4 regions of the Herbaspirillum sp. FG34 genome follow, and region 1 is predicted to be linked to each of the others. Evidence: predicted binding sites of a transcription regulator. Region 1 holds the regulator's gene; each other region holds the start of a gene.

What was found. The regulator LexA, encoded in region 1, represses DNA repair genes until DNA is damaged. The targets are predictions, from matches to a motif close to ACTGTATNNNNATACAGT.
Region 2: imuA (translesion DNA synthesis-associated protein ImuA) is a predicted target of LexA. The motif match lies at 4,546-4,563, and genes of this name have one in related genera.
Region 3: ACODSZ_RS03850 (ATP-dependent helicase) is a predicted target of LexA. The motif match lies at 4,739-4,756, and genes of this name have one in related genera.
Region 4: ACODSZ_RS10590 (PA0069 family radical SAM protein) is a predicted target of LexA. The motif match lies at 2,819-2,836, and genes of this name have one in related genera.

Annotation. Positions count from the first base shown of each region.
Region 1 is NZ_JBMDJS010000004.1:281,346-288,652, reverse strand. It holds gene ACODSZ_RS07460 (tetratricopeptide repeat protein) at 1-1,062, opposite strand, end outside; gene lexA (transcriptional repressor LexA) at 1,276-1,935, opposite strand; gene rpsF (30S ribosomal protein S6) at 2,264-2,629, shown strand; gene priB (primosomal replication protein N) at 2,651-2,950, shown strand; gene rpsR (30S ribosomal protein S18) at 3,005-3,289, shown strand; gene rplI (50S ribosomal protein L9) at 3,316-3,768, shown strand; gene ACODSZ_RS07430 (replicative DNA helicase) at 3,971-5,416, shown strand; gene ACODSZ_RS07425 (DUF47 domain-containing protein) at 5,617-6,243, shown strand; gene ACODSZ_RS07420 (inorganic phosphate transporter) at 6,314-7,307, shown strand, end outside.
Region 2 is NZ_JBMDJS010000004.1:88,976-96,282, forward strand. It holds gene ACODSZ_RS06570 (thiamine pyrophosphate-binding protein) at 1-38, shown strand, start outside; gene ACODSZ_RS06575 (hypothetical protein) at 41-298, shown strand; gene ACODSZ_RS06580 (hypothetical protein) at 443-661, shown strand; gene ACODSZ_RS06585 (type 1 glutamine amidotransferase domain-containing protein) at 735-1,451, shown strand; gene ACODSZ_RS06590 (hypothetical protein) at 1,671-1,919, opposite strand; partial or broken gene ACODSZ_RS06595 (DUF4142 domain-containing protein) at 2,061-2,255, opposite strand; gene ACODSZ_RS06600 (YoaK family protein) at 2,921-3,676, shown strand; gene ACODSZ_RS06605 (KGG domain-containing protein) at 3,861-4,205, opposite strand; gene imuA (translesion DNA synthesis-associated protein ImuA) at 4,604-5,353, shown strand; gene ACODSZ_RS06615 (Y-family DNA polymerase) at 5,280-6,764, shown strand; gene ACODSZ_RS06620 (error-prone DNA polymerase) at 6,774-7,307, shown strand, end outside.
Region 3 is NZ_JBMDJS010000002.1:383,730-391,036, forward strand. It holds gene ACODSZ_RS03825 (DNA internalization-related competence protein ComEC/Rec2) at 1-88, opposite strand, end outside; gene ACODSZ_RS03830 (TatD family hydrolase) at 88-894, opposite strand; gene argE (acetylornithine deacetylase) at 1,213-2,385, opposite strand; gene lolD (lipoprotein-releasing ABC transporter ATP-binding protein LolD) at 2,495-3,211, opposite strand; gene ACODSZ_RS03845 (lipoprotein-releasing ABC transporter permease subunit) at 3,204-4,469, opposite strand; gene ACODSZ_RS03850 (ATP-dependent helicase) at 4,797-6,920, shown strand; gene ACODSZ_RS03855 (hypothetical protein) at 6,992-7,307, shown strand, end outside.
Region 4 is NZ_JBMDJS010000006.1:263,532-270,838, forward strand. It holds gene adh (aldehyde dehydrogenase) at 1-182, shown strand, start outside; gene ACODSZ_RS10580 (DUF779 domain-containing protein) at 287-667, shown strand; gene ACODSZ_RS10585 (sigma-54-dependent Fis family transcriptional regulator) at 648-2,663, opposite strand; gene ACODSZ_RS10590 (PA0069 family radical SAM protein) at 2,852-4,096, shown strand; gene ACODSZ_RS10595 (leucine-rich repeat-containing protein kinase family protein) at 4,156-5,481, shown strand; gene ACODSZ_RS10600 (Smr/MutS family protein) at 5,499-6,152, opposite strand; gene ACODSZ_RS10605 (I78 family peptidase inhibitor) at 6,220-6,561, opposite strand; gene trxB (thioredoxin-disulfide reductase) at 6,703-7,307, opposite strand, start outside.

The DNA.
Region 1 (7,307 bases):
GGCCCAGCCTTCCTTGAGTTCGCCGTGCAGCAACAGGCTCAAGGCCAGGTTGTGTTGCGCCGTCGGATAGTTGGGGCGCAGCGTCAATGCCTTGCGGAAGTTGGCTACGGCCTCATGGGTGTCGCCGTGATCATGCAGGACCGCGCCCATGTTGTTGTAAGTCAGCGCCTGCCTGGGATCCAGTTCGAGGGCCTTGTTGAAGAGCTGCATGGCATCCTCGAAGCGGTCCTGGGTCGCAAAGAGGCTGGAAGCAAGGCGGATGTAGCTGTTGGGATCCCTGGGGGCAATCTCGATGATGCGTTGCAGGTGCTCGTGCGCTTCGCTGATTTTCTCCAGTTTCAGATAGGCATCGGCGATCTTGATCTGGGCATAGGTGTCTTGAGGGTCGAGCAGGATGGCCGTCTTGAGCGATTCCAGTGCTTCCTTGTACATCTCCATGCCGTAAAACGCCTCGCCCAAGGCGGTATGTCCGGGTGCGAAACTGATGTCCAGTTCCAGCGATTTGAGAATCGTGGCCACCGCCTCCTGGTAGCGTTTGGCCTCGACCAGGGCGCGACCGAGGTGGGACAGGGGGCCGGGAGCATCCGGCTCCCGTTTGACTGCGTCCTCGAAGTAGGCAATGGAGGCTTCCGGGTCATTCTTTTCGTGCAGCGCATTGGCCAGGCCGATGCGTGCTGCCCGGTTTTCCCGGTCTAGCGAAATGGCCTGCTCGTACAGCTTGATGGCCTCGTCCACCCGGTCCTGTGCCAGCACGGCGGCGGCCAGGTTGCTGAGGTATTCGGCATTGGCGGGATCGGCCGCAAAGGCCTTGCGCAAATAGTGCTCAGCCTCCGGGTGCAGTCCCTCCTGGGTGGCGATCAGGCCGCGCGCGTGATTGGCGAAAACCAGTTCCGGGTCGCGTTTGAGAACGGCCACGCAGATGGCCTTGGCTTGTTCGGTCTGGCGACTGTCCAGCAGATCGAGACTCTTGCGGACATCCAGCAGATCCTGCAGGTTGGCCTTGGCGGCGGCCGGGGCCGGAACGGGTTTGCCGTGCTTGTTGCTGCTCTTGCGCGTCGACATCGAAAGGGGTCCTCTTGGTTGGGCGCATCGCTGGCGCCGGACATAGCTATCCAGCAGGCATGATATGCGCAACCCGTCACTTGCGAAGAGCTGAATAGAAAGCAAAAAACCTCCGTTTTAGGCGGAGGTTGATGCAGCAAGAGACGGCGCGCAGCCTGCTGGAGCGGCTTGCGGCCTGCTCGCCTGGTGCGGGGCGGTGGGCTGCCCCGGGGATCAGTTCCAGCTGCGCAGCAATCCGACGGCCAGTCCTTCGAGGGCGAACTGGTCTTCTTCCGGCTTGACGATGATGGGTTCGAATTCCGGATTCTCGGGGAAGAGGGTGATGACGCTGCCGGTCTTCTGATAGCGCTTGACCGTGACTTCATCGGCCAGGCGGGCCACCACGATCTGGCCGTTGCGCGCCTGATCGGCGCGGCGCACTGCCAGCAGATCGCCGTCGAGGATGCCGGCGTCGCGCATGGACATGCCGCGCACCTTGAGCAGGTAATCCGGCTTGGCCGGGAACATGGCCGGGTCGACCTGGTAGGTCTTTTCCACATGTTCCTGGGCGAGGATGGGCGAACCCGCCGCCACCCGTCCGATCAGTGGCAGGCTCAGCTGCATCAGCGCCGGATGGGGCAGGGCCATTTGTCGCGCTGCCACGGATCCTGGGAGCGCGCCGGACTCGCGCAGGCGGATGCCGCGCGAGGTGCCGGGAGAAATCTCGATGGCCCCCTTGCGGGCCAGGGCCTGCAGATGCTCTTCGGCCGCATTGGCGGAGCGAAAGCCCAATTCGGCGGCGATCTCTGCGCGCGTGGGAGGGAAGCCGGTGTTCTCGATGGCGTTCTTGATCAGGTTCAGGATCTGTTCCTGGCGCGCAGTCAGTTTGAGCATGGGGGTGGCCTTTCTCGGAGGGAAGGCTGTCTGGATGAACAGTCTGTATTTTTATACAGGTACAATCCTTGTGTCAACGGCAACATGCACTTTGCGAGGCGGAAAAGGCAATCTTTCTCCTGCATATATATAGGCAGACACATGAGATTTGATGCCGCCAAGTCGGAAAGTGTGGCGCGCTGACCGCTCGATCTCACCGCCGGGGCGGCGTTTGTGGGCTCAGACATTGCCCTGGTGGGCGAAAGCTAGTATGATCTCGGGTTTTCCTCTTCCCACACCCGTCTTGACGCCGGGGTGGGCGTCTTCAATAAGTCCATAAGGAGTCTACATGCGTCATTATGAAATCGTATTTATCGTCCACCCGGACCAAAGCGAGCAAGTGCCGGCGATGATCGAGCGTTACAAGGGCATCGTCACCACCCGCGGCGGCAAGGTCCACCGTGTCGAAGATTGGGGCCGTCGTCAACTGGCCTACCAGATCCAGAAGCTGGCCAAGGCTCACTACGTCTGCCTGAACATCGAAGTCGACAGCGAAACGCTGGCTGAAATCGAAACCGGCTTCAAGTTCAACGACGCCGTCCTGCGCCACCTGACCGTCAAGATGAAGAAGGCCGAAACCGGTCCTTCCCCCATCCTGAAGGCAGTGCAGAAGGAAGACGCGGCCAAGAGCCGTACCGAAGCACCGGCAGCTTAAGCGCTGCGAACATCGCGGAGAGTGAACCAGTTTCAAGTCATCGCCAGCCTGGCAGAACGTGATGTTTTACGTTACACGCCGGCCGGTATCCCGATTGTCACTGCCAGGTTGCAGCATCAGTCGGAACAGATGGAAGCTGGCATGCAGCGTCAGGTCGAATTCGAGATCGCAGCGCTGGCAGCAGGGGAAATCTCCGGTGCCCTCAACAAGGCGGCACTGGGGGAAGTCTTCCGGTTCACCGGCTTTCTGGCCCGCAGGAATCGCAACAGCAAGAGTGTCGTGTTTCATATCGTTGATTTTGGCCCGGTCGCGTCGGATTGAAGACGCAAGGTAGCCAAACAGACCTTACCCAATTTTTAGATACAGGAGCCAACCATGGCATTCGGTAAAAAGTTCGATAAAAGCAAGCTGAAAAACAAGCGTCAACAGCAAAACCCGCTGTTCAAGCGCAAGAAATTCTGCCGTTTCACCGCCGCTGGCGTTGAACAGGTCGATTACAAGGACGTGGACACCCTGAAGGACTTCGTCCAGGAAAACGGCAAGATCATGCCGGCACGCCTGACCGGTACCAAGGCCCACTACCAGCGTCAAGTTGACACCGCCATCAAGCGCGCGCGTTACCTGGCCCTGCTGCCGTACACCGATCTGCACAACGCCTAATCAGCGTCGAGAAATAGGAGAAAAACATGCAAGTCATTCTGTTGGAAAAAATCGTGAATCTCGGCGGTCTGGGTGATGTCGTGCGCGTCAAGGACGGTTTCGCACGCAACTTCCTGATCCCGCAACGCAAGGCCCGCCGCGCTACCGATGCAGCCATCGCTGAATTCGAAGCCAAGCGCGCCGAGCTGGAAAAGGCCGCTGCCGAGAAGCTGGCCGCCGCTCAAGCCCAAGGCGAAAAGCTGGCTGGCGCCACCGTGGAAGTCGCTCAGAAGGCCGGTGTTGACGGTCGTCTGTTCGGTTCCGTGACCAACTTCGACATCGCTGAAGCGCTGGGCAAGAAGGGCTTCGCCGTCGAAAAGTCGCAAGTGCGTCTGCCCAACGGCCCGCTGAAGATCGTTGGCGAACACCCGGTGTCGGTGGCTCTGCACACCGACGTGGTGGTCGACGTCACCATCGCAGTCAAGGGCGAGCAAGCGTAATACGCCTGTTTGCTGCAATTCGTTTTGCAATGGAAAAGCCGGGTTCGCCTGGCTTTTTTATTGTCTTTGCCTCCGGCGTCCCGCTGGCGGTCGTCGCGATCCGCCGGGATGTCGGGGGCTTCATATGGCATTCGTTCATATGAAGTGGCAGGTCGTGCAAAAACGTTCGGCCTGACCTACGGCTTCACATCAGCAGGTTATAATGCGCGCCATGAAAGAATCGTCCCGCGGCAATCCAGAATTTTTCCGTGGCCAGAAGGAGTCCTCCGATCCCCAGATCGATGCGCTCCGCGTGCCGCCACACTCCATCGAGGCCGAGCAGTCGGTGCTGGGCGGCCTGCTGCTGGACAACGCAGCCTGGGACCGCATTGCCGATTTCGTCAGCGCTGACGACTTCTATCGCTACGACCATCGCATCATCTTCGAGCACATCGTCAAGCTCATCAACAGCACCAAGCCGGCTGACGTCATCACCGTCTATGAAGCCATGTCCACCAGCGGCAAGGCCGAAGAGGTGGGTGGCCTGGTGTATCTGAATGCGCTGGCGCAAAACACCCCTTCTGCTGCCAACATCCGCCGCTATGCCGAGATCGTCCGTGATCGCGGTATCCTGCGCAAGCTCATCACGGTGGCCGACGAAATTTCCGGTAACGCCTTCAATCCGCAGGGCAAGGATGTGAAGTCCATGCTGGACGAGGCCGAATCCAAGATCTTCGCCATCGCCGAAGAAGGTTCGCGTGGCTCCCAGGGTTTCATGGAAATCCAGCCGCTGTTGACGCAGGTGGTCGAACGCATCGACGAACTCTACAACCGCGACAGCTCCAGCGACATCACCGGCGTACCCACCGGCTTCATGGACCTGGACAAGATGACTTCCGGCCTGCAGCCGGGTGACCTGATCATCGTCGCGGGTCGTCCTTCCATGGGTAAAACCGCTTTCTCGATCAATATCGGCGAACATGTGGCCATCGAGTCGGGTCTGCCGGTGGCCGTGTTTTCCATGGAAATGGGCGGGGCCCAGCTGGCCATGCGTATGCTGGGTTCGGTCGGTCGGCTGGATCAGCACCGCCTGCGTACCGGCCGCCTGCTCGACGAGGACTGGCCGCGGCTGACGCACGCCATCCAGAAGATGAACGATGCTCAGTTCTACATCGATGAAACCCCGGCGCTGTCGCCCATCGAATTGCGCGCACGTTCGCGCCGCCTGGCGCGTCAATGCGGCAAGCTGGGCCTGATCATCATCGACTACCTGCAGCTCATGTCCGGCAACGGCGGCAGCTCTTCCGAAAACCGCGCCTCCGAAATCTCGGAAATCTCGCGTAGCCTGAAGGGCCTGGCCAAGGAACTCAATTGTCCGGTGATCGCCCTGTCGCAGCTGAACCGCTCGCTGGAGCAGCGTCCCAACAAGCGTCCCGTGATGTCCGACTTGCGCGAATCGGGTGCCATCGAGCAGGATGCGGACGTCATTTTGTTCATTTACCGCGATGAAGTTTACAATCCGGACTCGCCCGACAAGGGCACGGCGGAAATCATCATCGGCAAGCAGCGTAATGGCCCCATCGGCAGCATTCGCCTGTCCTTCCTGGGGATGTATACCAAGTACGACAACTATATCGGCAATCTGGCGCAGCCTTACGGCGGCGACTGAGGCCATGGGCGACGCGCCGGTCAGGTGCGTCGCCGGAGGATCACGGGCAGCCTTTGGGCGCCCGTGGCATGCAAGGCGGACGGCTCCCAAGGCCGTTCGTGCAGGACCGGCAGGGCGGGATACCGGCTTCCATGGGGGCAGCCGCAGGCCGGTTCGAAACGGCGCTTGAACCGGGCGCTAACCATTGATGAGAGAGAAAAATGTTTGGACGATTGATGCCGACTGAAGGCAAATTCTTTGACCTTTTCAATCAGCATGCAGAGCTGGCGGTCAAGTGTGCGAAGGAAATGGTAGCGCTGATGACCAATTTCGATGACCTCGAAATCCGTGTGCATGCCATTGAAGCCGTCGAGAAGGAAGCCGACAAGATCACGCACAATGCCATCGAACTGCTGCACAAGACTTTCATCACGCCGCTGGACCGTGATGACATCCACCAGCTGATCACGCGCATGGACGATATCCTGGACCTGCTGGAAGACGCTGCCCAGACCATTTCGCTGTACGACATCAAGTCCATCACGCCGGAGGCCAAGCGCCTGGCCGAGCTGTGCCTGTCCTGCGCCGAGAAGGTGCAGGCGGCCGTGGGCCTGCTGTCGAACATGGACAATTCGCGCCAGATCCTGGCGATCTGCCAGGAAATCGACCGCCTGGAATCCGATGCCGACCACGTCATGCGTGCGGCCATGTCCAAGCTGTTCCGCGATGAACCTGATGTACGCACCCTGATCAAGCTCAAGGCCATCTACGAAATCCTGGAAACCGTCACCGACCGCTGCGAAGACGTGGCCAACATCATCGAAGGCATCATCGTCGAAAACGCCTGATCTGTCGGCGTAGCGGCGATTCCCTCGATTTCCGACGGGGACGCCGCTGGTTTCACACAACGGTTTCCCCATGCAAACAATCCAAATCAGCTTACATATTCTCGCGTTGTTGATCGTCCTGGCCTTGCTGTTCGATTTCATGAACGGTTTCCACGATGCCGCCAACGCGATCGCTACCGTGGTCTCGACCGGCGTGCTGCGCCCGCAGACCGCCGTGGCCATGGCGGCCTTCTTCAATCTGGCCGCCGTGTTCGTGTTTCACCAGCTGCACGTGGCGGCCTCGGTGGGCAAGGGCACCATCGAGCCAGCCATCGTTGACCAGTACGTCATCTTCGGAGCCCTCATCGGTGCCATCTTCTGGAACCTGGTGACCTGGTACTACGGTATTCCGTCCTCGTCCTCGCATGCTCTGATCGGCGGCCTGGTCGGTGCGGCCGTGGCCAAGGCCGGTACCGGGGCGCTGATCTCGGCGGGTCTGTTGAAGACGATTCTCTTCATCGTGCTGTCTCCCTTGCTGGGCCTGGTGTTCGGCTCGCTGATGATGCTTGCGGTATCGTGGATCTTCTACCGCTCCACGCCGCGCAAGATCGACGGCTGGTTCCGGCGCCTGCAATTGCTGTCGGCCTCCATGTACAGCCTGGGCCACGGCGGCAATGATGCGCAGAAGACCATCGGCATCATCTGGATGCTGCTGATCGCCTCCGGCTATTCCTCGCCGGATGCACCGCCGATGTGGGTCATCATTGCCTGCTACTGCGCCATCAGCCTGGGTACGCTCTTCGGTGGCTGGCGCATCGTCAAGACCATGGGCCAGAAAATCACCAAATTGAAGCCGGTCGGTGGTTTCTGCGCCGAAACCGGTGGCGCGATCACCCTGTTCATCGCCACGGCGCTGGGCATTCCGGTCTCGACCACGCACACCATCACCGGCGCCATCGTCGGCGTGGGGGCAGCACAGAAGATGTCGGCCGTGCGTTGGGGCGTGGCCAGCAACATCGTCTGGGCGTGGATCTTCACCATCCCGGCCTCGGCCTTCGTGGCGGCGATCGCGTGGTGGATCGGCG
Region 2 (7,307 bases), 190 kb from region 1:
AGGTCAAGGAAAGCCTCATTGCCATGCAGGGAGGATGAGCATGAACGCCATCGAACAGCAACGAGAGCAATACGCAGCGCAACTACGCGCCCGCTTCGAGGACTACAAGCGCTGGGCCATGGCGCACTGGCCGGTGACCGATCAGCCGCTGCAGGACAGTGCCTTCATCGCCGCCGAACGCGAGCTGGAACTGATTACCGGCAGCATGCTGCACCCGGGCCGCAAACCCGACGGCATTCCCGCAGCCAGTGCACAGCCGGGGCAATTCGAAGAGGTCACCCCGGCGCCCTGGCCCTGAGTCCCGGCCGCCTCGCGCATTCTTACGTACGGTTGCGCCGCCCGCTTATAGGGAGGCAAAGGCGCACGCAGTAAGCTGTCTTTCACGGGCCGCACCCACTGATGCAGAGCTCGGCCCTGTCCATCAGAACAGAAGGAGAACAGCATGAGCGCAAGCAAATCCGACAAGAATCATCGTCCCAACCAGTACGACACCCCGTCCGAAGTGGCCCTGGATGAAGCCAATGAGATGAGCTTTCCTGGCAGTGATCCGGTAGCCACCTCCAACATCACCCGCATCGAGAAGGCCCCCGAGATGGAAAAGGCCAGGGACGACCATCAGAACAGCCACCGGGTCAAGCAGAACACACCCAAAGCGGGCTGATTCCTGTCCGCCCGTCCCATTTGCAGGGGCGGCCGGTGCATGCCGGCCGCCTTTCTTTTTTGAAGGGAGAAGCATGATGAGCAATCGCTACAACCAGTTGAAAGTCGCCGTCCTGGTGACCGACGGCTTCGAGCAGGCCGAACTGCTGGAACCGAAGAAGGCCCTGGAGGCTGCCGGTGCCACCGTCCACATCCTCTCCGACAAGAGTGACAGCGTGCAAGGCTTCAAGCATGTCGACAAGGGCGAGGTCGTCAGTGTCGATGGGCGCCTGGATGCGGCCAACCCGGCCGATTATTCTGCCGTGCTCCTGCCCGGTGGCGTGGTCAACGGCGACGCCATGCGCCTCTTGCCCGAGGCGCGTAATTTCGTGCGCGCCGCCAACGACGCGGAAAAGCCCATCGCCTCCATCTGCCACGGCGGCTGGCTGCTGATTTCGGCTGGTATCGCCAAGGGCCGCACGGTCACCAGTTGGCCCAGCCTGCAGGACGACTTCAAGAATGCCGGCGGCCAATGGGTCGACCAGGAGGTGGTGCGGGACGAAAACTTCGTCTCCTCGCGCAAACCCGCCGATATTGCGGCCTTCAACAATGAATTCATGAAACTGCTGGATGAGCAGCAGCGCCGTGAACAGCGCCAGCAGCCCGTCGGCAGTGCCACGGACGCTTCTGCCTCAACGGCAAGCGGCAAGCCGCAACTGTCCGACAAGGGCCGTGCTCCCGCCGCGCCGCCCGATCATGAAAATGAAGCCTTTGCCGTGGCCCACGGAGAATCGGCGCAAAGCGATGGCTAAGGGTGGATTCAAGGCGATATGAAGGAAAATGAGGAATCGAGGGGCGCTCCCCTCGATTTTTTTGGGCTGGCGCCGGATTTCGCATGAAGCCAGACCATGCAGCGTGAAGGAATTGGCTGAAATCCGGATGCCGTAGAAACAGCAAGGCCGCCCGGTTCGAGCCGGACGGCACCAAGACCATCTGGAATGCCTGCCCGCAGGCTGGTCCGCGTGGGCGAGCTACCTTGTCTGTTCTCCCTGGTACCTGTGCATGGCCTCGGCCAGCAAGGCCAGGGCGGCCTTCTCTGCCGCCTTGCGCTTCTTGCAGATGCGCACTGGTTGTGTGCCCAGGTCGTGCAGATCCATGTGCCAGAGTTCATCGATCCGGGTATCGATGTAGGCGACATATTTGTGCTTGTCCAGCTTGGCGACACGCGGCATGAAATGACCGGCTTGCTGCTGTTGGACAGATCTGGCGAAGTGTTTCATGGCAAGTCTCCAGGGCGCACGGGGCGTGGGGGACGTCATGACGAAGGGACGGAAGCAGGGCTGCCTTCAGCTTAGTCGATCAGCGTCGCAAAGGAAGTTTTATTTCATTTGCGACGCACGGTTGACTGAAGAAGATGTCACTCATTCATTCGCTTGTTTCTTGGCGGCATCCATACTCAGCTTCAGTTCGCGGCCCATTTTCAGGTGTTCCTGCAGTCCCGGGAGGGTCTTGGTGGCGAAGTTCTTCACATCCGGGTCTTGCGCTTGCTTGGAGGACTTCTGGAACAGCTTGACCGCATCCTCATGGGCGGATACGCCGATCATGCTTCGCTGCCGGCAGCGCCGGTGCGTCCGGCGCCGCAAGTGTCGCCATCTGGCGACTACGAACTGCCGGAGGTGCGCAATGCCGACATGCACCAGGTCAATATCGGCCATGACTAGAGCCGGTGCGGCTTTGGGCGGCATGGGAGCGCTTGCGGTGTAGGCGTTTTCCTACGCATTAATTGGGCACTGTCCGATGCTCTTTTTTGCAGCGCACCGCTACCATGTCTTCAACGTACTCGAAACCGAGGACCTCACATTCCGACATGAACGTCCCCCTCCGTCATGTCATGAATACAGTCCATCCCCCATCGGTTTATCCCCACGAGTCGTTTTCATAAGCAGAAATTCTCCGAAGATTCCCCCGATCCTCGGCGTCTTATATCCCTCCCCCTCAGGCCGCCTCCCCCAGGCGGTCTTTTTTTTGTTCATCGCCCCCGACAACAACACCCGCCCCCCCTGACACAGGTCAGGCATTGCTGCATCCTTCACCGCATCGGGCCAGGAAGAAGTATTCTTGTCAGCATAAGAAACACTGAAGGCAAAGGCAGCAAGACGCCACCGTCGATCTGCGCAGGAATGGGCGAAGACAAGCGACTCCCTCTCCAGCGTGAGCGCGACGAACCGGCGACCTGGGGATGCTGCCGCCTGGTGTGCTTGCCTCTACGTCTGGATCCGTCATGCCCATCGATTACCTGCGCCGCCTCACCAGCCCGGCGCGCACCGACCTCTCCAACCGCCACCTGGGGCGCTCGCTGGCCTTCATCGCCGGCGCCGTCAATGCCGGGGGCTTTCTCGCGGTGGGCCAATACACGTCTCACATGTCGGGCATTGTCTCCTCGCTGGCCGACAACCTGGTGCTGGGGGAAACCCTGCTGCTGGTGGCCGGCGCCAGTGCCTTGCTGTCCTTCCTGCTGGGGGCGGCCTGTTCGGCGATCATGATCAACTGGGCAAGGCGCCGTGGCCTGCACAGCGAATATGCCATGCCGCTGATGCTGGAGGCGATGCTGTTGCTGTGCTTCGGCATCCTGGGTTCCAACCTGGAGAATCACCGCTTGCTGTTCGTGCCGGTCACGGCGGCCCTGTTGTGTTTCGTGATGGGCCTGCAAAATGCCATGATCAGCAAGATCTCCCGCTCGGAGATTCGCACCACCCACGTCACGGGGCTGGTGACCGACATCGGCATCGAGATCGGCAAGATGTGCTACTGGACCCTGGCGCCGCGCCAGCCCGGCGAAGCGATGGCGGAAGATCCCGTGCCCGGCGCACGACGCAAGTTCATGCTGCTGTCCTCGTTGCTGTTGATGTTCTTCCTGGGGGGCGTGACCGGGGCCTTCGGTTTCAAGGCCCTGGGTTTCGTGGCGACCATGCCGCTGGCGGCCGGGCTGTTCCTGCTGGCGCTGGTGCCGATGATGGATGATCTGGCGCGGCACTGAGGCGCAACCGGCCCTCTGCGGGCAGAAACAACAAAAAAGGCGCTGTCCGCGCCTTTCGTTTTCTTGTTATCAGCTTCTTGCACTGACGGTACGAGCCTGGGCCCTGTTCTTGATATTTTTTGATATTTTTTGATGTTCTGCACCGTACTGCGCCCGCTGCCTGAGGCGGCCGGGTTCTTTCCTTTCAGCCTTGCTGCTGCGGGGTGCTGTCCGACTGCTGGGGTTGCTGGAGGGCGCCATTGCCCTCTTGCGGTGTGCTCTGGTGCATCTGCGCTGGAGCAGAGCTCGCGGCGCCGTTGCCGCTACTGCCATTCTGCGCTGCCGCCGCTGCCGCTGCAGCGTTCTTGCGACCATGGCTGTTCAGGCCACCCTTGCGTCCGGCTTCCCGGGCTTCGGCCGAGCTGAACTCATGCGCCGCCCCCTTGGCATGGGCAGCCTTGCCTCCCATGCTGGCGATCTGACGCTGTTTCTCCTTGTCCATGGCGGCAAAGCCGCGATTGCTGTTGCCCGGATTCTCTGAATTTGCCATGTGTGACTCCTTGTCTTGGATGATCGAATGGATCGAATGGAGCAGACATTTGCCATCCACCCGCCCTACTGCCCTGCGCGAGCATGTGGGTGGCAACCCAACTTCTTGTCCACGTCTGCAGTGTAAAAAGCCTCACCGATACTCACTATCGGAAGAGCTCCCCAGCCCATGTCAGCAATGGCCGTCAGACATGTAGGAAAACTTGAAGATGAGCTTGTGTTTTGGATATCGATCTTCGGGATTGATGACATTTGCAGAGATTGCCTGAAGCAAATTTCATTTTCCTGATGGCTCATGGCTCATGACGTGAAGACAGTTTTTGTCACACCTCAAAAATTTTACTGTATATTTATACAGTCATTTGTTTTTCCTGCATTCAGCGTCCTCCCGTTCATTTCATGTTGACATCCGCCTCTCCGGTTCGCACTCCGGAAATCATCCACCCTTCGCTCTGGCTGGCCTCCCAGCTGGCAAGAGGAGGTGCGCGCGGGATCGCCAGCGGTTTTGAAGCGCTCGATGCCGAACTGCCCGAACGTGGCTGGCCACCCGGCGTATTGATCGAATTGCTGTTGCCGCAGGACGGCATCGGCGAACTGCGCCTGTTGCGCCCGGTGCTGGCGCGTCCACCGACCAGTGACCAGCACCGGACGCGCGCGCAGCGCATTGTGCTGCTGCAGGCGCCGCACCCGATCAATGCGCCCGGCTGGGCGCAGATGGGGGTGGAGGCCGCACGACTGCTGCAGTTGCAGGCCGCTCATGCGGCCGATGCCTGCTGGGCCGCCGAGCAGGTGCTGCGGGCCGACAGTTGCCAGGTCCTGCTGATGTGGCAGCCGCGCCTGCGCAAGGGTGACCACGACCTGCTGCGGCGCCTGCATGGGGCGGCCCAGGCCGGGCAGACCCTGTTCTTCATGCTGCGGCCCCTGTCCTGCGCCCGCGAACCTTCACCCGCGCCCCTGCGGCTGACGCTCAAGTCGGCGCGTGACGGACTGGAGATCGGTTTTCTCAAGCGTCGCGGCCCCCTGCGCGAACAGAGCCTGTTTCTCCCTTTGCTGCCTTCACCGAATCTGCAACGCCATGTCTCCCCTGTGGATCGCCGTACACCTGCCACTGCTGCCGCTGGAAGTCTTCCGTCCGAACTGGCTGGATGAGGCCCCCGCCGTGGTCTTCGAGCGCGACCGCGTGACCGCGCTGACAGCGCCGGCGCGGGGGCTGGGCGTGCAGGAAGGGATGCGGCGCGGCGGCGTGCAATTGCTGGCTCCCGAGGCCCATCTGCACGAGCGCGACACCTTGCGCGAAGACACCACGCTGCAGCAGGCCGCCCTGGCCCTGCTGCAATACACGCCGCAGGTCACGCTGGCCGCAGAGGCGTGCATCCTGCTGGAGGTGGGCGCCAGCCTGCGCCTGTTCGGCGGCATCCGCGCCTTGTGCCGCAAGATCCGCGTGACCATCGCCCGGCTGGGCCTGTCGGCCATCCTGTCCTGCGCCGTCACGGCGACCGGGGCCTGGCTGCTGGCACGCTACGGCTACGTGCGCACCCTGGGCCCGACATCCCTGCAACGGCGCCTGGACCGGCTGCCGGTAGTACTGCTCAGCGCTGCGCGCCCCCATCTGGAATGGCTGCACGGACTGGGCTGCCGCCAGCTCGGCCAGGTGCGGCGCCTGCCCCGCGCCGGATTGCAGCGCCGCTGCGGCAAGGACCTGCTGCTCATGCTGGACCGGGCCTATGGCGCTGCCCCCGAAGTCCATGACTGGATCGTGGCGCCACCCAGCTTCCAGGCCCGGGTGGAGCTGCCGGACCGCATCGAGCAGACCGACGTCCTGGTCGCCTATGCCCAGGGTTTGCTGGCGCAACTGGCCGGCTGGCTGGCCGCGCGTCAGCTGGCCATCAAGAAACTGCGTCTGTGGCTGGAACATGAACGCGGACGCCAGGCGGTCCCTCCTACCGAATTGCAGGTGGCGCTATCGGTACCGGCCTGGCAGGAAGACCATCTGCACACCCTGGTCAAGGAAAAACTGGCCCGCTCTTTACTGCCCGCCCCGGCCATCGCCCTGGGTCTGGCCGCCGATGAACTGGAAAGCCGACAAGCCGCCAGCGAGATGCTCTTCCCCGAGCCCGGCGGCAGTGCCGAGGATCACCAGCGCCTGCTGGAGCTGCTGGTAGCGCGGCTGGGCGCGGACAAGGTACAGCAGGCCGCGCCACGCGCCGATCACCGGCCCGAGATCGCCAACCGCTGGTGCAGCGTGATGCAGTCCGCTGCCAGCCTGCCCGCGCCCTTGGGCAGCGATCCGGCACGGCTGCCGCCACGCCCGCTGTGGCTGCTGCAGGAACCCCTGCCGCTGCGGGTACAGCAGCACAAGCCCTTCTATCGGAGTGCACTGGAATTCACCTCGCCGCCCGAGCGCATCGAAGCCGGCTGGTGGGAAGGCCGCCCCCTGACGCGCGACTACTTCACGGCGCGCGATGCCGGCCACGCCTATTACTGGATCTTCCGCCAGTGGCGTGGCGGCGAGTGGTCCGATGAAGAACCGCAGTGGTTCCTGCACGGCTTGTTTGGCTAGGAGAAACGCATGCAAACCGCTCTGCCCGACTATGCCGAACTGTATTGCCGCACCAACTTCAGCTTCCTGCACGGCGCCTCGCATGCGCAGGAACTGGTAGAACGCGCCATCGAGCTGGGCTACCGTGCCCTGGCCATCACCGATGAATGCAGCATGGCGGGTGTGGTGCGCGCCCATGCCGCCTGGATTGAGCAGTTCGAACGCGGCAAGGCCAAGGATCTCAAGCTGCTCATCGGCAGCAGCTTTCGTTTCACGGCCCTCCAGGAAAATCCGGCCCATCCCCTGGCCGCCATGACCCTGGTGGCGCTGGCCAGGAACCGCGAAGGCTATGGCAACCTCTGCGAACTCATCACCCTGGCCCGCACCCGCGCCGAGAAAGGCCGCTACCTGCTGTCACCGGAGGATCTGAGCCAGCCCCCGCCAGCCTTGTCGCACCTGCGTGCCCTGCCCGATTGCCAGTTGATCCTGGTGCCGGACTATCCGGCCAACGAAGAGACGCTGGATGCCCAACTGCGCTGGTTCTCCACCCTGGCACCCGGTCGT
Region 3 (7,307 bases), on a different contig from region 1:
CCACGGCATACCACTCGGTCCCGGGCAACTGGCCCTGCACCTGCAGCAAGCCCACGCCGACGGCAAATCCGATGATCAGCGCGCGCATCAGAGGTGCAGTCCCGCATGGGCCAGGCGCGGCAGCGCGGCCCGGGCATTGGCCGTGGTGGCGGCGGCGATCTCGTGCACGGGCAATTGGCGCAGCCCGGCCAGGACTTCAGCGATGCGCGGGATCTGGTCCGGCGTGTTGATGTCGGGATGGCGCCAGGCCGGGGAAATATCCGGCGCGTCGGTCTCCAGCACGATGGACGACAAGGGCAATTCGGCGGCCAGGCGGCGAATCTGCAGCGAACGCGGGAAGGTCATGGCACCGCCGAATCCCAGGTGCAGCCCCAGTTCAACAAAGGTCCGGGCCTGCTGGTCGCTGCCATTGAAGGCATGGGCGATGCCGCCCGGCACGCGGATACGGCGCAGGTATTTGAGAATGATGTCCTGGGAGCGCCGCACATGCAGCAGGACCGGCAGCGCGAACTCGCGCGCCAGCTTGAGCTGCTCGGCGAAGAAGAATTCCTGCTTGTCGCGCAGCGGAGCCTCCTTCAGGGCTGGTACGAAGAAATCCAGCCCGATTTCGCCAATCCCTACAAATAGCGGATCGTCCAGCGCCTCGGCAATGGCCGTGCGCAGCGTGTCCAGATCGCTTTCTTCGGACGTGGGCACGTAGAGGGGATGGATGCCCAGCGCATAGACGGCGTTGCCGACCTCGCGCGCCAGTCGGGCGACCTCCCGGAAGTTCACCCGCGCGATGGCCGGGATGACGATGACGCGCACGCCAACCTGCGCGGCCTCGGCAGCGATGGCAGCGGAACGGGCGCCGAATTCCCCGGCATCGAGATGGCAGTGCGTATCAACCCACATGTGCTGGATGGCTTGGCGAAAATCGGAAAGACCGGCCCGGCGGGCAACGGCTCCGGATGACGACACCCGCAACAGGGGCCGCGACCGCATGGCTCAGCCAGGCTGATCCGGCTCGCTTCCCCCGAAGCGTCTTGTTGTTTCAACAGCATAGCCGGTTGGCACCGGCTTCGGAGACGGCAGTTTACCGTCTAACGCGCTCTTGCAGGGATTAACAATCGTAAAGAATGACGGCAGCAGGCGCGCAGCACCATGAAAAAAGGACGCGATCGCTCGCGTCCCGCGTCCATGGCTGTCGAGCCTGGCTGATCCTGTGTGCGATCAGGCCGGCTGCAAGGACTTGCCCAGCTTGCGCAGGAACTGCTCGCAGCGTTCCATCTGCGACAGCGTCACGAACTCGTTGGGCTTGTGGGCATTGCCGATGTCGCCGGGACCGCAGACGATGGTCGGAATGCCGATCTGCTGGAACAGCCCCGCCTCGGTACCATACGCCACCTTGCGGGTTTCACGGTCGCCCGTCAGTGCGCGTACCAGTTCGGTGATGGCTGCCTGCTCCACCGCTTCCAGCGCCGGGCTGCCGGCGAAGTTGTCGATCTCCACGCGGGCGTCCGGGAACTCGCTGCGCATCTTGGGCAACAGCACCTCGGCGATGTACTTGTCGATCCGGGCCTGGATGTCGGCCACGCTCATGCCGGGCAGGTTGCGGAATTCGTAAGTAAATTCACATAGCTCAGGGATAGTATTGACCGCGATACCGCCACGGATCTGATTGGTGGTCATCGTGCTGAAAGGCACATCGAAGAATTGGTCATAGGGGCCATTGGCCTTGTAGCCATCGGCGAAATCGCGGATGGCGCAGATCAGGCGCGCGGCATGCTCGATGGCATTGCAGCCCTGCGGGGTCAGCGAAGAGTGCGCGGACTTGCCGTGTACCTTGCAGGCGAACACGTTGATGCCCTTGTGCGCTACCACCACGTTCATGCTGGTGGGCTCACCGACCACGCAGCCATCGACCTTGATGCCGCGCTTGACGATCTCTTCCAGCATCACGGGAGCGCCGATGCAGCCGATTTCTTCATCATAGGAGAACGCCAGGTGAATAGGCTTCACACGCGGCATGGCCAGAAATTCCGGCACCAGCGCCAGCGAGGTGGCTATGAAGCCCTTCATGTCGCAGGTACCGCGACCGTACAGGCTGCCCTCCTTTTCGGTCAGCTTGAAGGGGTCGGTATCCCATTTCTGGCCATCCACGGGCACCACGTCGGTATGTCCGGAGAGCACGATCCCGCCCTCGGTGCTGCCGGCATCGGGACCGGCGGTAGCGGGCAAGGTGGCGAACAGGTTGGCCTTGGTCTGCTCCTTGTTGTGCGCCAGCCAGGAGGAGATGCCCTGCTTTTCCAGGCTGTCCCGCACGGTGGTGATCAGTTCCAGGTTGGAATTGCGGCTGGTGGTATCGAAGGCGACCAGGGTCTCTAGCCATTGGCGGGTGTTCATTGTCTTGCTCCAGTTTCCATCTGTATCTGTTCAGGTATTCGTGTCTTCAAAAGCATACCGCCGTCTCCAAAAGACGGCGGTATCAAGGGCATAGCTTACCCGGAAAGCCTCAAGACTGCTGACCGGCCGCCTTGAGCCCCTGGTCGGACAGTCGCAGCACGCGTGCGCAACGCCCGGCCAGCTCGATATCGTGGGTGACGATGACGAAGGCCGTACCCAGCGTACGCGAGAGTTCGATCATCAGTTCGAAGGTGCGATCGGCGGTGCTGCGGTCGAGGTTGCCGGTCGGTTCGTCGGCCAGCACGCAGGCCGGGCGCGTGACCAGCGCGCGCGCCAGCGCCACCCGCTGGCGCTCGCCGCCGGAAAGTTCACCCGGCCGGTGCGTCACGCGTTGCGCCAGGCCGACCTTGTCCAGCATCTCGCGGGCCTGTTCCTGCGCCTCGGCACGCTTGATGCGGCGGATCATCAGCGGCATGGCCACATTGTCCAGCGCAGAGAATTCCGGCAACAGGTGGTGGAACTGGTAGACGAAGCCCAGCGACTGGTTGCGCAGGGTTCCGCGCTCGCGCTCGCCCAGGCTGGCGAAATCCTTGCCCAGCAGGCTCACGGTACCGCTGCTGGGGGTATCGAGCCCGCCCAGCAAGTGCAACAGGGTCGACTTGCCGGAACCGGAGGCGCCGACGATGGCGACCTGCTCGCCATGGTAGACGTCGATATCGACATTGCCCAACACCTTCACGGAATATTTGCCCTGGGTGAAGGTCTTGCCCAGCCCGCGCGATGAGAGCACGGCCTGGCGGTTCTTGATCGGATCAATATTATTCATAGCGCAGCGCCTCCGCCGGTTTGACACGGGCCGCTGACCAGCTCGGATAGAGCGTGGCCAGGAATGCCAGCACAACGGCCAGGCCGCCGATGGTGGTGACATCCGACCAGATCAGCTCGGACGGCAATTCGGAAATCACGTAGATGCTCTTGGGCAGGAACTGCACATGGAAAGCACGCTCGATGGCCGGCACCAGCACATCGATGTTCAGTGCCACCAGCACGCCCAGACCGACCCCGGCAGCCGTACCGATGAGGCCCACCAGTGCGCCCTGGATCACGAAGATCTTCATGATGGAACCGGGAGAGGCCCCCAGCGTGCGCAGGATGGCGATGTCGGCCTGCTTGTCGGTCACCGTCATCACCAGCGTGGACACCAGGTTGAAGGCCGCCACCGCGATGATGAGGGCGAGGATGATGAACATCATGCGCTTTTCGGTCTTCACGGCCGCGAACCAGTTGCTGTTCTGCTGCGACCAGTCGCGCAGGTAGAGGTCGCCGGTGAGAGTGTGGGCCAGTTGCTGAGTCACTTCCGGGGCCTGCAGCATGTCGCGGATGCGCAGGCGCACGCCGGTAGGGGCATCCATGCGGAACAGGGTCTCGGCATCCTTGATGTCGATGAACGCCAGCGACGAGTCGAATTCATAATGGCCGGCCTCGAAGATGCCGGTTACGGTGAACTGCTTCAGGCGCGGCAGCACGCCCGCCGGGGTCACCTGCCCCTGCGGCACGATCAGCGTGACCTTGTCCCCCAGGCCCACGCGCATGCCGCGCGCCAGCTCGCCGCCGATGACGATGTTGAATTCGCCGGGCTTGAGCGAATCGAAACTGCCCTGCTTGATCTGCCCGGCCACGTCGGACACCTTGCGCTCTTCTTCGGGCAGCACGCCGCGCACCATGACGCCGCGCAGGTTGTCGTCACGCGTCATCATGCCCTGACCGGACACGTAGGGCGCCGCGCCCAGAACTTCCGGGTTCTGGAAGGTCTGCTTGGCGACGGCCTGCCAGTCGTGCATGGCACCGGAAGCGTCAAACACCTCGATATGGGGCAGCACCGACAACATGCGATCACGGACCTCCTTCTGGAAGCCGTTCATCACCGACAGCACGACGATCAGCGCGGCCACGCCCAGCCCGATGCCGGCCATGGAAATGAGGGAAATGAAGGAAATGAAACTGTTGCGACCGCTGCGCTTGCCGGCCCGCGTGTAGCGGATACCGACCAGCCATTCGAACGGCAGGTTTTTAATCAGACTCAAAATTGCTCCGGGAGAGGGCCTGCACAATGTGCCACCAGTCGCCTCGCGCCCCAGGCTAGGGGCGCAATGCTCCGGCCGCACGCCAACACGGGCGAAGACAAAGCGCGAAGTTTGCCACAGTTTGGACCGACGGCCCATCCCTGGCCCTCAGCCGCCTGCTCGCGCCTGACCCGTCGGTCGCCCGCCGTGATGTCTATAGATTCACTTCCACGGCAGAGGTTCGCGCTCAGTGACTTCATATAAAAGCACTTCCTGATGTTGCATCATGAACTGGTTATATATACAGTATCTGCTTGCGCCCCCTCGCCCCTCCGGATTTCCCGCACCATGCCACCCGAACTCGCCCAGGACGTCCCCGACACCAGCAGCCCGCCCAGCGGCGAGCGCGATCCGTTTGCGCGCCTGAACGCGCAGCAGCGCGAGGCGGTCGAGCACGGCAGCAAGCTTCCGCCGGCACAGCAGCTGCCGCTGCTCATCGTGGCCGGCGCCGGTACCGGCAAGACCAATACCCTGGCGCACCGCGTCGCCAGACTGATCCTCGATGGGGCCGACCCGCAGCGCATCCTGCTGCTGACCTTCTCGCGCCGGGCGGCCGCCGACATGGGCCGGCGCGTCGGCCAGGTGATCCGACAGGTCCTGGGGCTCGCGCCTGCCGACAGCCCGCCGCAACTGCCCTGGTCGGGCACCTTCCACGCCATCGGCGCGCGTCTGCTGCGCGAGTACGCGACCGTCATCGGATTGGAAGAAGACTTCACCATCCAGGATCGCGGCGATTCGGAAGACCTGATCGGCCTGCTGCGCCATGAGATGGGGCTGTCCTCGACCGACAAGCGTTTTCCGCTGAAGGCGACCTGCCTGTCCATTTATTCACGTGCGGTCAATACCCGGCAAGACCTGGGCACGGTGCTGCAAACCCAGTTCCCCTGGTGCCGGGAATGGGAAAGGCTGCTGGGCGAACTCTTTACCCGCTATGTGGAGGCCAAGGAAGCCCAGCATGTGCTGGATTACGACGACCTGCTGCTGTTCTGGGCCGACATGCTCTCGGACCCAGTGATCGCGCAGTCGGCAGGCGCGCGCTTCGACCACGTGCTGGTGGATGAATACCAGGACACCAACCGCCTGCAGGCCGAGATCCTGCAAAGGATGAAACCGGATGGCGCCGGTGTGACCGCCGTAGGCGACGATGCCCAGTCCATCTATTCCTTCCGGGGCGCCACGGTGCGCAACATCCTCGACTTTCCCGAACTGTTCACGCAGTCGGCGCGGCTGTTGACGCTGGAACAGAACTATCGCTCCACGCAGCCCATCCTGCAGGCCTCCAATGCGGTCATCGCCGATGCGCCGGAGCGGCACCTCAAGCAGCTCTGGAGCGACAAGCCTTCCTCGCAGAAGCCGCAACTGGTGGTGATCCCGGATGAGGCCGAACAGGCGCGCTGGGTGGCCAACCGCATCCTGGCGCATCGGGAAGAAGGACTCACGCTGAAGTCGCAGGCGGTGCTCTTCCGTACCGCCACCCACAGCGCGGCGCTGGAACTGGAACTGGTCCGGCGCAACATTCCCTTCGTGAAGTTCGGCGGCCTCAAGTTCCTGGAAAGCACACACATCAAGGACCTGCTGTCCCTGCTGCGCCTGGCCCACAATCCCAGTGGGCGGATGGCGGGCTTCCGGGCGCTGCAACTGATCCCCGGGGTCGGTCCCGCTACCGCCAGGAAGGTGCTGGACCTGATGGCCGGTGCCAGCGACCCGACCGACGCGCTCCTGAACTTCAGCGCGCCCTCCGGCATCGCCTTGCAATGGCAGGCCTTTGCCGACACCTATGACCTGATGCGTCGCGCCAGCGCGACCTGGCCGACCGACCTCCAGGCCGCGCGCGACTGGTACCTGCCGCAGCTGGAACAACGCTACGAGGATGCCGACGCCCGCGCCGCCGACCTCGAGCAGTTGACCGCGCTGGCCAGGGGCTATGCCTCGCGCGAGAAATTCCTCACCGAACTGACCCTGGACCCGCCCGAGGCCAGCAGCGATTTCTCCGGCCCGCCCTATCGCGACGAAGATTACCTGACGCTCTCCACCATCCACTCCGCCAAGGGCCAGGAATGGCGCTCGGTCCATGTACTGAATGTGGTCGACGGCTGCATTCCGTCCGACCTGGCCACCGGCAGCGAGGCCGAGATCGCCGAGGAACGGCGTCTGCTGTACGTGGCCATGACACGCGCCAGGGAGTATCTGCACCTGGTGGTACCACAGCGCTTCTACATCACCCAGCAGACGGCGCAGGGCGAGCGCCACATCAACGGCATCCGCAGCCGTTTCATCACGCCGCGCATGCTGCCTTTCTTCGAGGACAGCCTGTGGTTCTCGGCCGAGACCAATGGCGCGCGCACGCCCATGCCCGACAGCGTACGCATGCTGGTACGACAGCGCGCCAAAAACGCCTGGAACAAGCAATGACACTGCCTTGAAGTGAAGCTTTGTGCAGTCGACGGGGCCAAGCGGCGCGCCAGCCGCTAAAATAGCGCCCCATGAATCAACTCGACATCCTCATCCCCTTCGCCCTGCCCCCGGCCGAGCTGGCGCGCGACCTGCTGCGCCAGTGCCAGGCGCCGGCACTGGCCATGCTGCTGGGCCGGGGCAAGGCCGTGGCGCGCCAGGCGCATGATCCGTTTTCACGCGCCCTGCCGCATGAACACTGGCTGGCCCGACGCTTCGGCCTGCCGCCTGCCGCCCAGGATTGCAGCCCGGCTGCCGCCAGCGCGCTGATGCAGCGCTTGGGCCACGCGCCCAGCGCCGGCCACTGGTTCGTGCTGCATCCGGCCCACATCCACGTGGCCCGCGATC
Region 4 (7,307 bases), on a different contig from region 1:
GCGAGATCCAGGCTGGTCGCGTATGGACCAATTGCTATCACCTGTATCCGGCGCATGCGGCCTTCGGTGGCTACAAGCAATCCGGCATCGGCCGTGAAAACCACAAGATGATGCTGGACCACTACCAGCAGACCAAGAACCTTCTGGTCAGCTACAGCCCCAAGGCGCTGGGCTTCTTCTGATCGCGTGATCTTCGTTTGACTCCTTGCAGCAAGGCAGCTTCGGCGCCGGTCCGCCTCCCCGCGGCCGGCGCCGCTTTTATGGTAGATCCGACAGGAGAATGGCGATGAAGGCATTGCCCAGGGTAACGGCCACCGAGGCCACGGTGGACTTGCTGCGTCAGTTGAAGAGGCGGCATGGTGAATTGATCTTCTTCCAGTCCGGCGGTTGCTGCGATGGCAGCGCGCCGATGTGCTATCCCGCCGGCGACTTCACGCTGGGTGATACCGATGTGCATCTGGGAGAGATCGATGGCGTGCCGTTCTACATCGGCGCCGACCAGTTCGAATACTGGAAGCATACGCAACTGATCATTGACGTGGTCAATGGCAACGGCGGCATGTTCTCGCTGGAGAACGGCAGCGGCAAGCGCTTCCTGACGCGCTCGCGGCTGTTTACCGATGAGGAGTACGACGCGCTGGCGCCGCTCAGTGCCCGCGTGACTTGAAGCGCCGGTAGAGCGTATTGCGCGACACGCCCAGCGCCTTGGCAGCGGCGCTGACGTTGCCGTCATGGGTGCGCAGGGCGCGCTCGATGGCAGCCCATTCGCTGTCGTGCATGGAGAGCGATTTTTCGCGTTTTTCTTCATATGCCATGTGTACCGGCATCTCGCAAGCCGCCTGCACGGGCGCCGCCTCTTCCAGAAAGTCATCTGGCAGGTGTTCCACCCCTATCCAGGCCTGGCCCTCGGCCATGGCCAGGGCGGTGCGGATCAGGTTGGAGAGCTGCCGCAGATTGCCCGGCCAGCGGCTGGCCTGCAGCAGGGCCAGGGCCTGGGTATCGAAGCGCGGCGCGTCGGCGCCGCCTTCCTGCTCCAGAATGCGCTCGATCAGGCCGACCAGGTCGCTGCGTTCGCGCAGAGCTGGCAGCTTCACCTGCAAGCCGTTGATACGGTAGTACAGGTCTTCGCGGAAGGCATGACGCGCGGCCATCTCGCGCAGTGGCTGGTTGGTGGCGCACACCAGCGCGAAGTCCACCGGGATGACGCGCTGGCTGCCCAGGGGCGTCACCGCGCGTTCCTGCAAGACCCGCAGCAGGCGGCCTTGCAGGGCCAGCGGCATGTCGCCGATCTCATCGAGGAAGAGGGTGCCGCCCTGGGCCTGGGCGATCTTGCCCAGCGCTCCCTTGCGACGCGCACCGGTGAAAGCGCCGTCTTCATAGCCGAACAGTTCGGCCTCGATCAGATTCTCCGGAATGGCCGAGCAATTCACGGCCACGAAAGGCGCTGCGCCTGTCCGGGTTTGCGTGGCCCGGAAGCGCGCGCTCTCGCGGTGGATGGCCTGAGCCAGCCATTCCTTGCCGGTACCGGTCTCGCCGGTGATGAGGATGGGAATATCGCGGTCGATGACCTTGCGCAACTTGGCAATGAGGGCGCTCATGCGGGCGTCGCCGGTATCGAGTGCCTGCAGTCCGGGACGCGGCGGGCCTGCATGAGGCCGTGCTACGGGCGCCGGGCGGGCGGCGGGGATCGTGTGCGGCGTATCGATGATGGCTTCGCGCGCATTCTGGAAATGCTGGTCGCGCAGCCGCAGTTCGGCCCGTCCATGGATGCGGATGCCGTTGTGCAGGCACAGCTCCAGCAAGCCCGGGGCGGCCTTGCGATGGTGCTCGAACAGCAGCGACAGCGGTACCCCGAAGAGCGATGCGAAGGTATGCGATTGCAGCGCCGCCAGCGTCAGCCCCAACTGGAACTGCGCACTGCGGTTGGCCGCCAGGAAGCGTCCGCCCGGGGTGAAGCTGACGATGCCTTCGACCAGCGTGCCGACGAATTCGGCACGGCTGTGGAAGTGCAGGGTGATGCAATCGGGGAAGCTGCCGGCCAGCAGGTGGTTTTCTATCATCTGCGCCGACATGCGTACCAGCGCCATGGTGTGCTTGTGGAAGCTGCCGCATTCGCCGGAGACGTCCAGCACCCCCAGCACCTGGCCGCGATGGTCGAAGATGGGGGCGGCTGAACAGGTCAGGAAACGGTTGGCATCCAGATAGTGCTGCTGGGCATGTACGGTGGTCGGCTTCTGCTCGAACAGGGCCGTACCGATGGCATTGGTGCCACGCAATTGTTCCGACCAGCATCCACCCGGACCCAGCGCCACGCGGTCGGCCTTGGCCAGGAAATCGCTGTCGCCCAGGGTGTGCAGGATGGTACCTTCGGCGTCCGACAGGATCACCATGCTGTGGGTATTGCGGATCTGGTCGTAGAGGGTTTCCATGACCGGGCGGGCGTGGCCGGAGAGGGCCTGGTTGGCTTCCAGCGTCTGCGCCAGGTCGGCGCGCGAGAGCGCGTCCAGATCGGGGCGCTGGCCGCGCGTGATGCCGTAGGACGAGCTGCGCTGGTGCGAGCGTTCGATAGCCTGCAGATCCAGCAGCGCATCGGCGCCGGACTGCACCAGGGGCGAGGCGCCCAGCAATGCACCGGCAGCGTGCCGGTTTGCCTGGTATTGCATCCTTGTCTCCTTGGGACCTCGGGTGGTCCTTGTTCCCCCTTTGTGGTCGCTTTCTTCGCTGATGGGAAGCTGAGGGTGAACAAGCATAACCGATTAATGCGGCACCCGGACAAATTGAAACAGCATTTGCAGTGCGCCCCAAGTGAAGGCAAAATACTGTTCATATATACAGTATCGTTGAGCTTGCCTTGGCTTCCTTCCCCAAATTCCCGCAGGGCATTGCCCGGCCTTTTCCTGACCAGCCTGCGCCTCCTGGCGAGGATGACGCCACCCTCACGCCGGAAACCTTCGTCCATCGCAACCAGGTCGCGCGCAAGGGGCGGGGAGCCGTCACCAATCTGCGCGGGCGCTACGAATCGGTGGCGCGGGAAGAGTTCGATGATGGCTGGCAGGCGGTCAGTTTTGCCGCCGTCGAGCCGCTTGCAGCCGAGGTGATGGAGGATGACGAGCCGCCGCGCCTGAAGACCATCGTCACCGAGGAAGACGCGCGCTCCATCATCAGCCGCAACAGCTCGCCGGACCTGCCGTTCTCGCTCTCGCTCAATCCCTACCGGGGTTGTGAGCATGGCTGCATCTACTGCTTTGCACGGCCTTCGCACAGCTATCTGGGCCTCTCGCCCGGTCTGGATTTCGAAAGCCGGCTGGTCGCCAAGCGCAATGCGCCCGACCTGCTGCTGCGCGAACTGGCAAAGCCGTCCTATGAACCCGACACCATCACGGTGGGCATCAATACCGATGCCTACCAGCCCATCGAGCGCGAGCACCAACTGACCCGGCGCATCCTGCAGATCCTGCACGATTGCGAGAACCCGGTGGCGATGATTACCAAGTCTTCCCTGATCGAGCGCGACATCGACTTGCTGGCCCCCATGGCCGCCAAGGGGCAGGCCATCGTCGCGGTCACCATCACCACGCTCGATGCCGCCATTGCACGCACGCTGGAGCCGCGCGCGGCCAGCCCGGCGCGGCGGCTGCGGGTGATTCGTACCCTGGCCGAGGCGGGTATTCCGGTCAGCGTATCGATTGCCCCGGTGATTCCCTTCGTGACCGAACCAGACCTGGAGCGCGTGATGGAAGCCGCCGTCGACGCCGGTGCGCGGCAAGCGGGCTACATCGTGCTGCGCCTGCCGTGGGAAGTCAGCCCGCTGTTTCGGCAGTGGCTGCAGGCGCACTTCCCCGACCGGGCGGCGCGGGTGATGAACCGCATCCAGGACATGCGCGGCGGCAAGGATTACGACGCCGACTTCGCCACCCGCATGCGTGGCACCGGCGTCTGGGCCGACCTGCTGCACCAGCGTTTCGAGAAGGCCAGCCGGCGGCTCGGCATCGATCACCGCAACCGGGCCTTTGCCACGCTGGATGCCAGCCGTTTTCGGCGACCGCAGGCGAGGTCCGGCAGATCACCAGGCGATGCCCAGCTGGATCTGTTCTGAAGGGCCGGGCGGGCACTGTTAAACTCCGCGCTTTCTGACGTTTTTCTTCACCTCTCTGCATGCACACCCTGGAACAATTGCGCAGCGGCGCCCTGAAAGGCATTACCCGCCTGTCTCTGTCGTGCGGCCTGCGCGAATTCCCGCCAGAAATCTTCACACTGGCTGAAACCCTGGAGATTCTGGACCTGAGCGGCAACGCGCTGGCTGCCTTGCCCGACGACCTGCCGCGCTTGCGTCGCTTGCGCATCGTGTTCTGTTCCGACAATGCCTTTACCGTATTGCCAACCGTGCTGGGGCGCTGTCCTGCGCTGGAAATGATCGGGTTCAAGGCCAACCGCATCGAACACGTCCCCGCCGGATCGCTGCCGCCTTCGCTGCGCTGGCTGGTGCTGACCGACAATCGCATCACCCGGCTGCCCGCCAGCATCGGGCAATGCAGTCGCCTGCAAAAGCTGATGCTGGCCGGGAACCGCCTGCGCACCTTGCCATCGGAACTGGCGGCCTGCCGCCATCTGGAACTGTTGCGCCTGTCGGCCAATACACTGGAGGCGTTTCCACACTGGCTGCTGACCCTGCCGCGTCTGAGCTGGCTGGCCATGGCCGGCAATGCCTGGTGCGCGGCGGTGGAAGAAGCGGCAGACCGCCATGCTCAGGTGGCGGCAATCCACTGGCAGGATCTGCAACTGGCCGACAAGCTGGGCGAGGGTGCTTCCGGCGTGATCTACGCCGCTCGCTGGAAGGACGCGAACAAGACGCAGCCGGTGGCGCTGAAGCTCTTCAAGGGGGCCGTCACCAGCGACGGCCTGCCCGAGCGCGAGATGGCGGCCTGCATCATGGCCGGCCGCCATCGCGGGCTGATTCCCGTGCTGGGGCGATTGCAAGGTCATCCGCAAGCGGTGCAGGGACTGGTCATGCCGCTGATTGATCGCGATTTCAAGGTATTGGCCGGCCCGCCTGACCTGCAATCCTGTACGCGCGATGTCTATGCGCAAGGCTTCATGCTGACCTGGAGCCAGGTGCTCGTCATTGCACGCGATATCGCCTCGGCAGCAGCTCACCTGCATGCGCAGGGCATCGTGCATGGCGACCTCTACGGTCACAACATCCTGCATCGGGAGGGTGAAGCCCTGCTCGGCGATTTCGGTGCGGCCTGGTTCTACGATGTCGAACAGCCCCATGCCTGGGGTGTGCAGGCCATGGAAGTGCGGGCCTATGGCTGTCTGCTGGAAGAGTTGCTGGCGCATGGCCAGCCGGAAGATGAGGCGGGCCAGAAGCAGCGAGCCGCGCTGGCCGGTGTGCGCCAGGCTTGTCTGAGCCCTGACGCCGCCGCACGGCCGCATTTCGAGGCCATCGTGGCCATGCTGGACCATTTGTCTGCGGGCTGATGCCGCAGGCGCGGTAGTCAGGCCCGCTCGCTGGAGCGCAGCAGCACCACCAGTGCTCCCGCGCCGCCATCGGCCGCGCGCGCCTGGCAAAAGGCCATCACTTCATCCTTCTGCGCCAGCCAGTTGCGTACCTTGTGCTTGAGTACGGGTTCCTTGTTTACCGAACCGAGCCCCTTGCCATGGATCACCCGCACGCAGCGCAGGCCGCGGCGGCGCGATTGGCGCAGGAATTCACCCAGGGCCTCGCGCGCCTGGTCGCGGCGGTAGCCGTGCAGGTCCAACTGGGCCTGGATCACCCAGTTGCCACGACGCAGCTTGCTCAATACATCCATGCCCACACCGGGGCGGGCGAAGCTGAGATTTTCGTCGCTGTCCATCAGGGTCTCGATGGTGAACTCATCCGAGAGCGACTCCAGCAGTGCGGCCTGTTCATCGGCCAAATGCTGGCGCGGAATGGGGAGGGGAGGTTCCGGAAGACACAGGGCCTTGTCGACCACCTTGGGGCGCAAGGGCGCCACCTGCCCGATGCTGTTGCGGAAGATGTTGGCTTCCTCGCGGGCTGCCGCTTCCTGGCGCTGGCGCTCGGCCAGGGCCAGTGCGCGCGCTTTTTCCTGTTCCTGCAGATCGCGGCGCAATCCCTGGAGCGCCGAGAAATCTTTCATTGTCGCCATGACAGCCACCCAACCCTGTAGCGTATTGTTCCCCGAATGGCTACTTTAGCAGAAGCGGGCGCGCTCTTCAGCCGCAGGCGACCTTGATGATCACCATGCCCGGATCGACCTGCAGATTCAGGCGGCGCGGGTTGAAATCCAGGGTGGCGGCATCGTCCGGCTTGAGCACGCGGATCTCGGCGGCACCCGATTCGGCCAGCGCCTGGCGTTCGACGTAGCCGCTGTAGTTCTCGCCGATCAGGTGATCGGCGCGGGAGGCATCGCATTGGCCGGCCGTGGCATCGGCCACCGGGGTGTCGCGCGAAGCGCTGCAGGCGACCAGCACGGCACCCAGGCCCAGCGTGACCAATACCGCCTTCAATGCCGGCGAGCTGCGCCCGGAACGGGAGGGAGATGAATGATAGGGCACGATGCTTTCCTCGGTCTTGATGATTCTTGTGTTTGATTGCTCGAGTGAAACAAAAAAGCCGGGACGACAACTCGTCACCGGCCTTTTGAGTGCCTGTCGCGTTGCGAGTTCTCGCAGCGCAGCATTTTACATTGATTTACCTTATTCGAGGCCTTCCAGATAGCGCTGTGCATCCAGTGCTGCCATGCAGCCCGTGCCGGCGCTGGTGATGGCCTGGCGGTAGACGTGGTCCTGCACGTCACCGGCGGCAAAGACACCGTCGATGCTGGTGGCGGTGGCGAAGCCTTCGGTGCCGGTGCGGGTCTTCAGGTAGCCGTTGTGCATCTCCAGCTGGCCTTCGAAGATGCTGGTGTTGGGCTTGTGGCCGATGGCGATGAACAGGCCGTGCACCGGGATTTCGGTGATGGCGCCGTCCTGGGTCGACTTGATCTTGATGCCGGTCACGCCGCTGTCGTCGCCGACCACCTCATCCAGGGTGGCGTGCCACTGGATGGCAATCTTGCCTTCGCTGACCTTGTGCAGCAGGCGGTCGATCAGGATGGGCTCGGCACGGAACTTGTCGCGGCGGTGCACGATGGTGACCTTGCTGGCGATGTTGGAGAGATACAGCGCTTCTTCCACGGCAGTGTTGCCGCCGCCGACCACGGCCACTTCGCGGCCACGGTAGAAGAAACCGTCACAGGTGGCGCAGGCCGATACGCCGCGGCCCATGAAGGCTTGTTCCGAGGGCAGGCCCAGGTACTGGG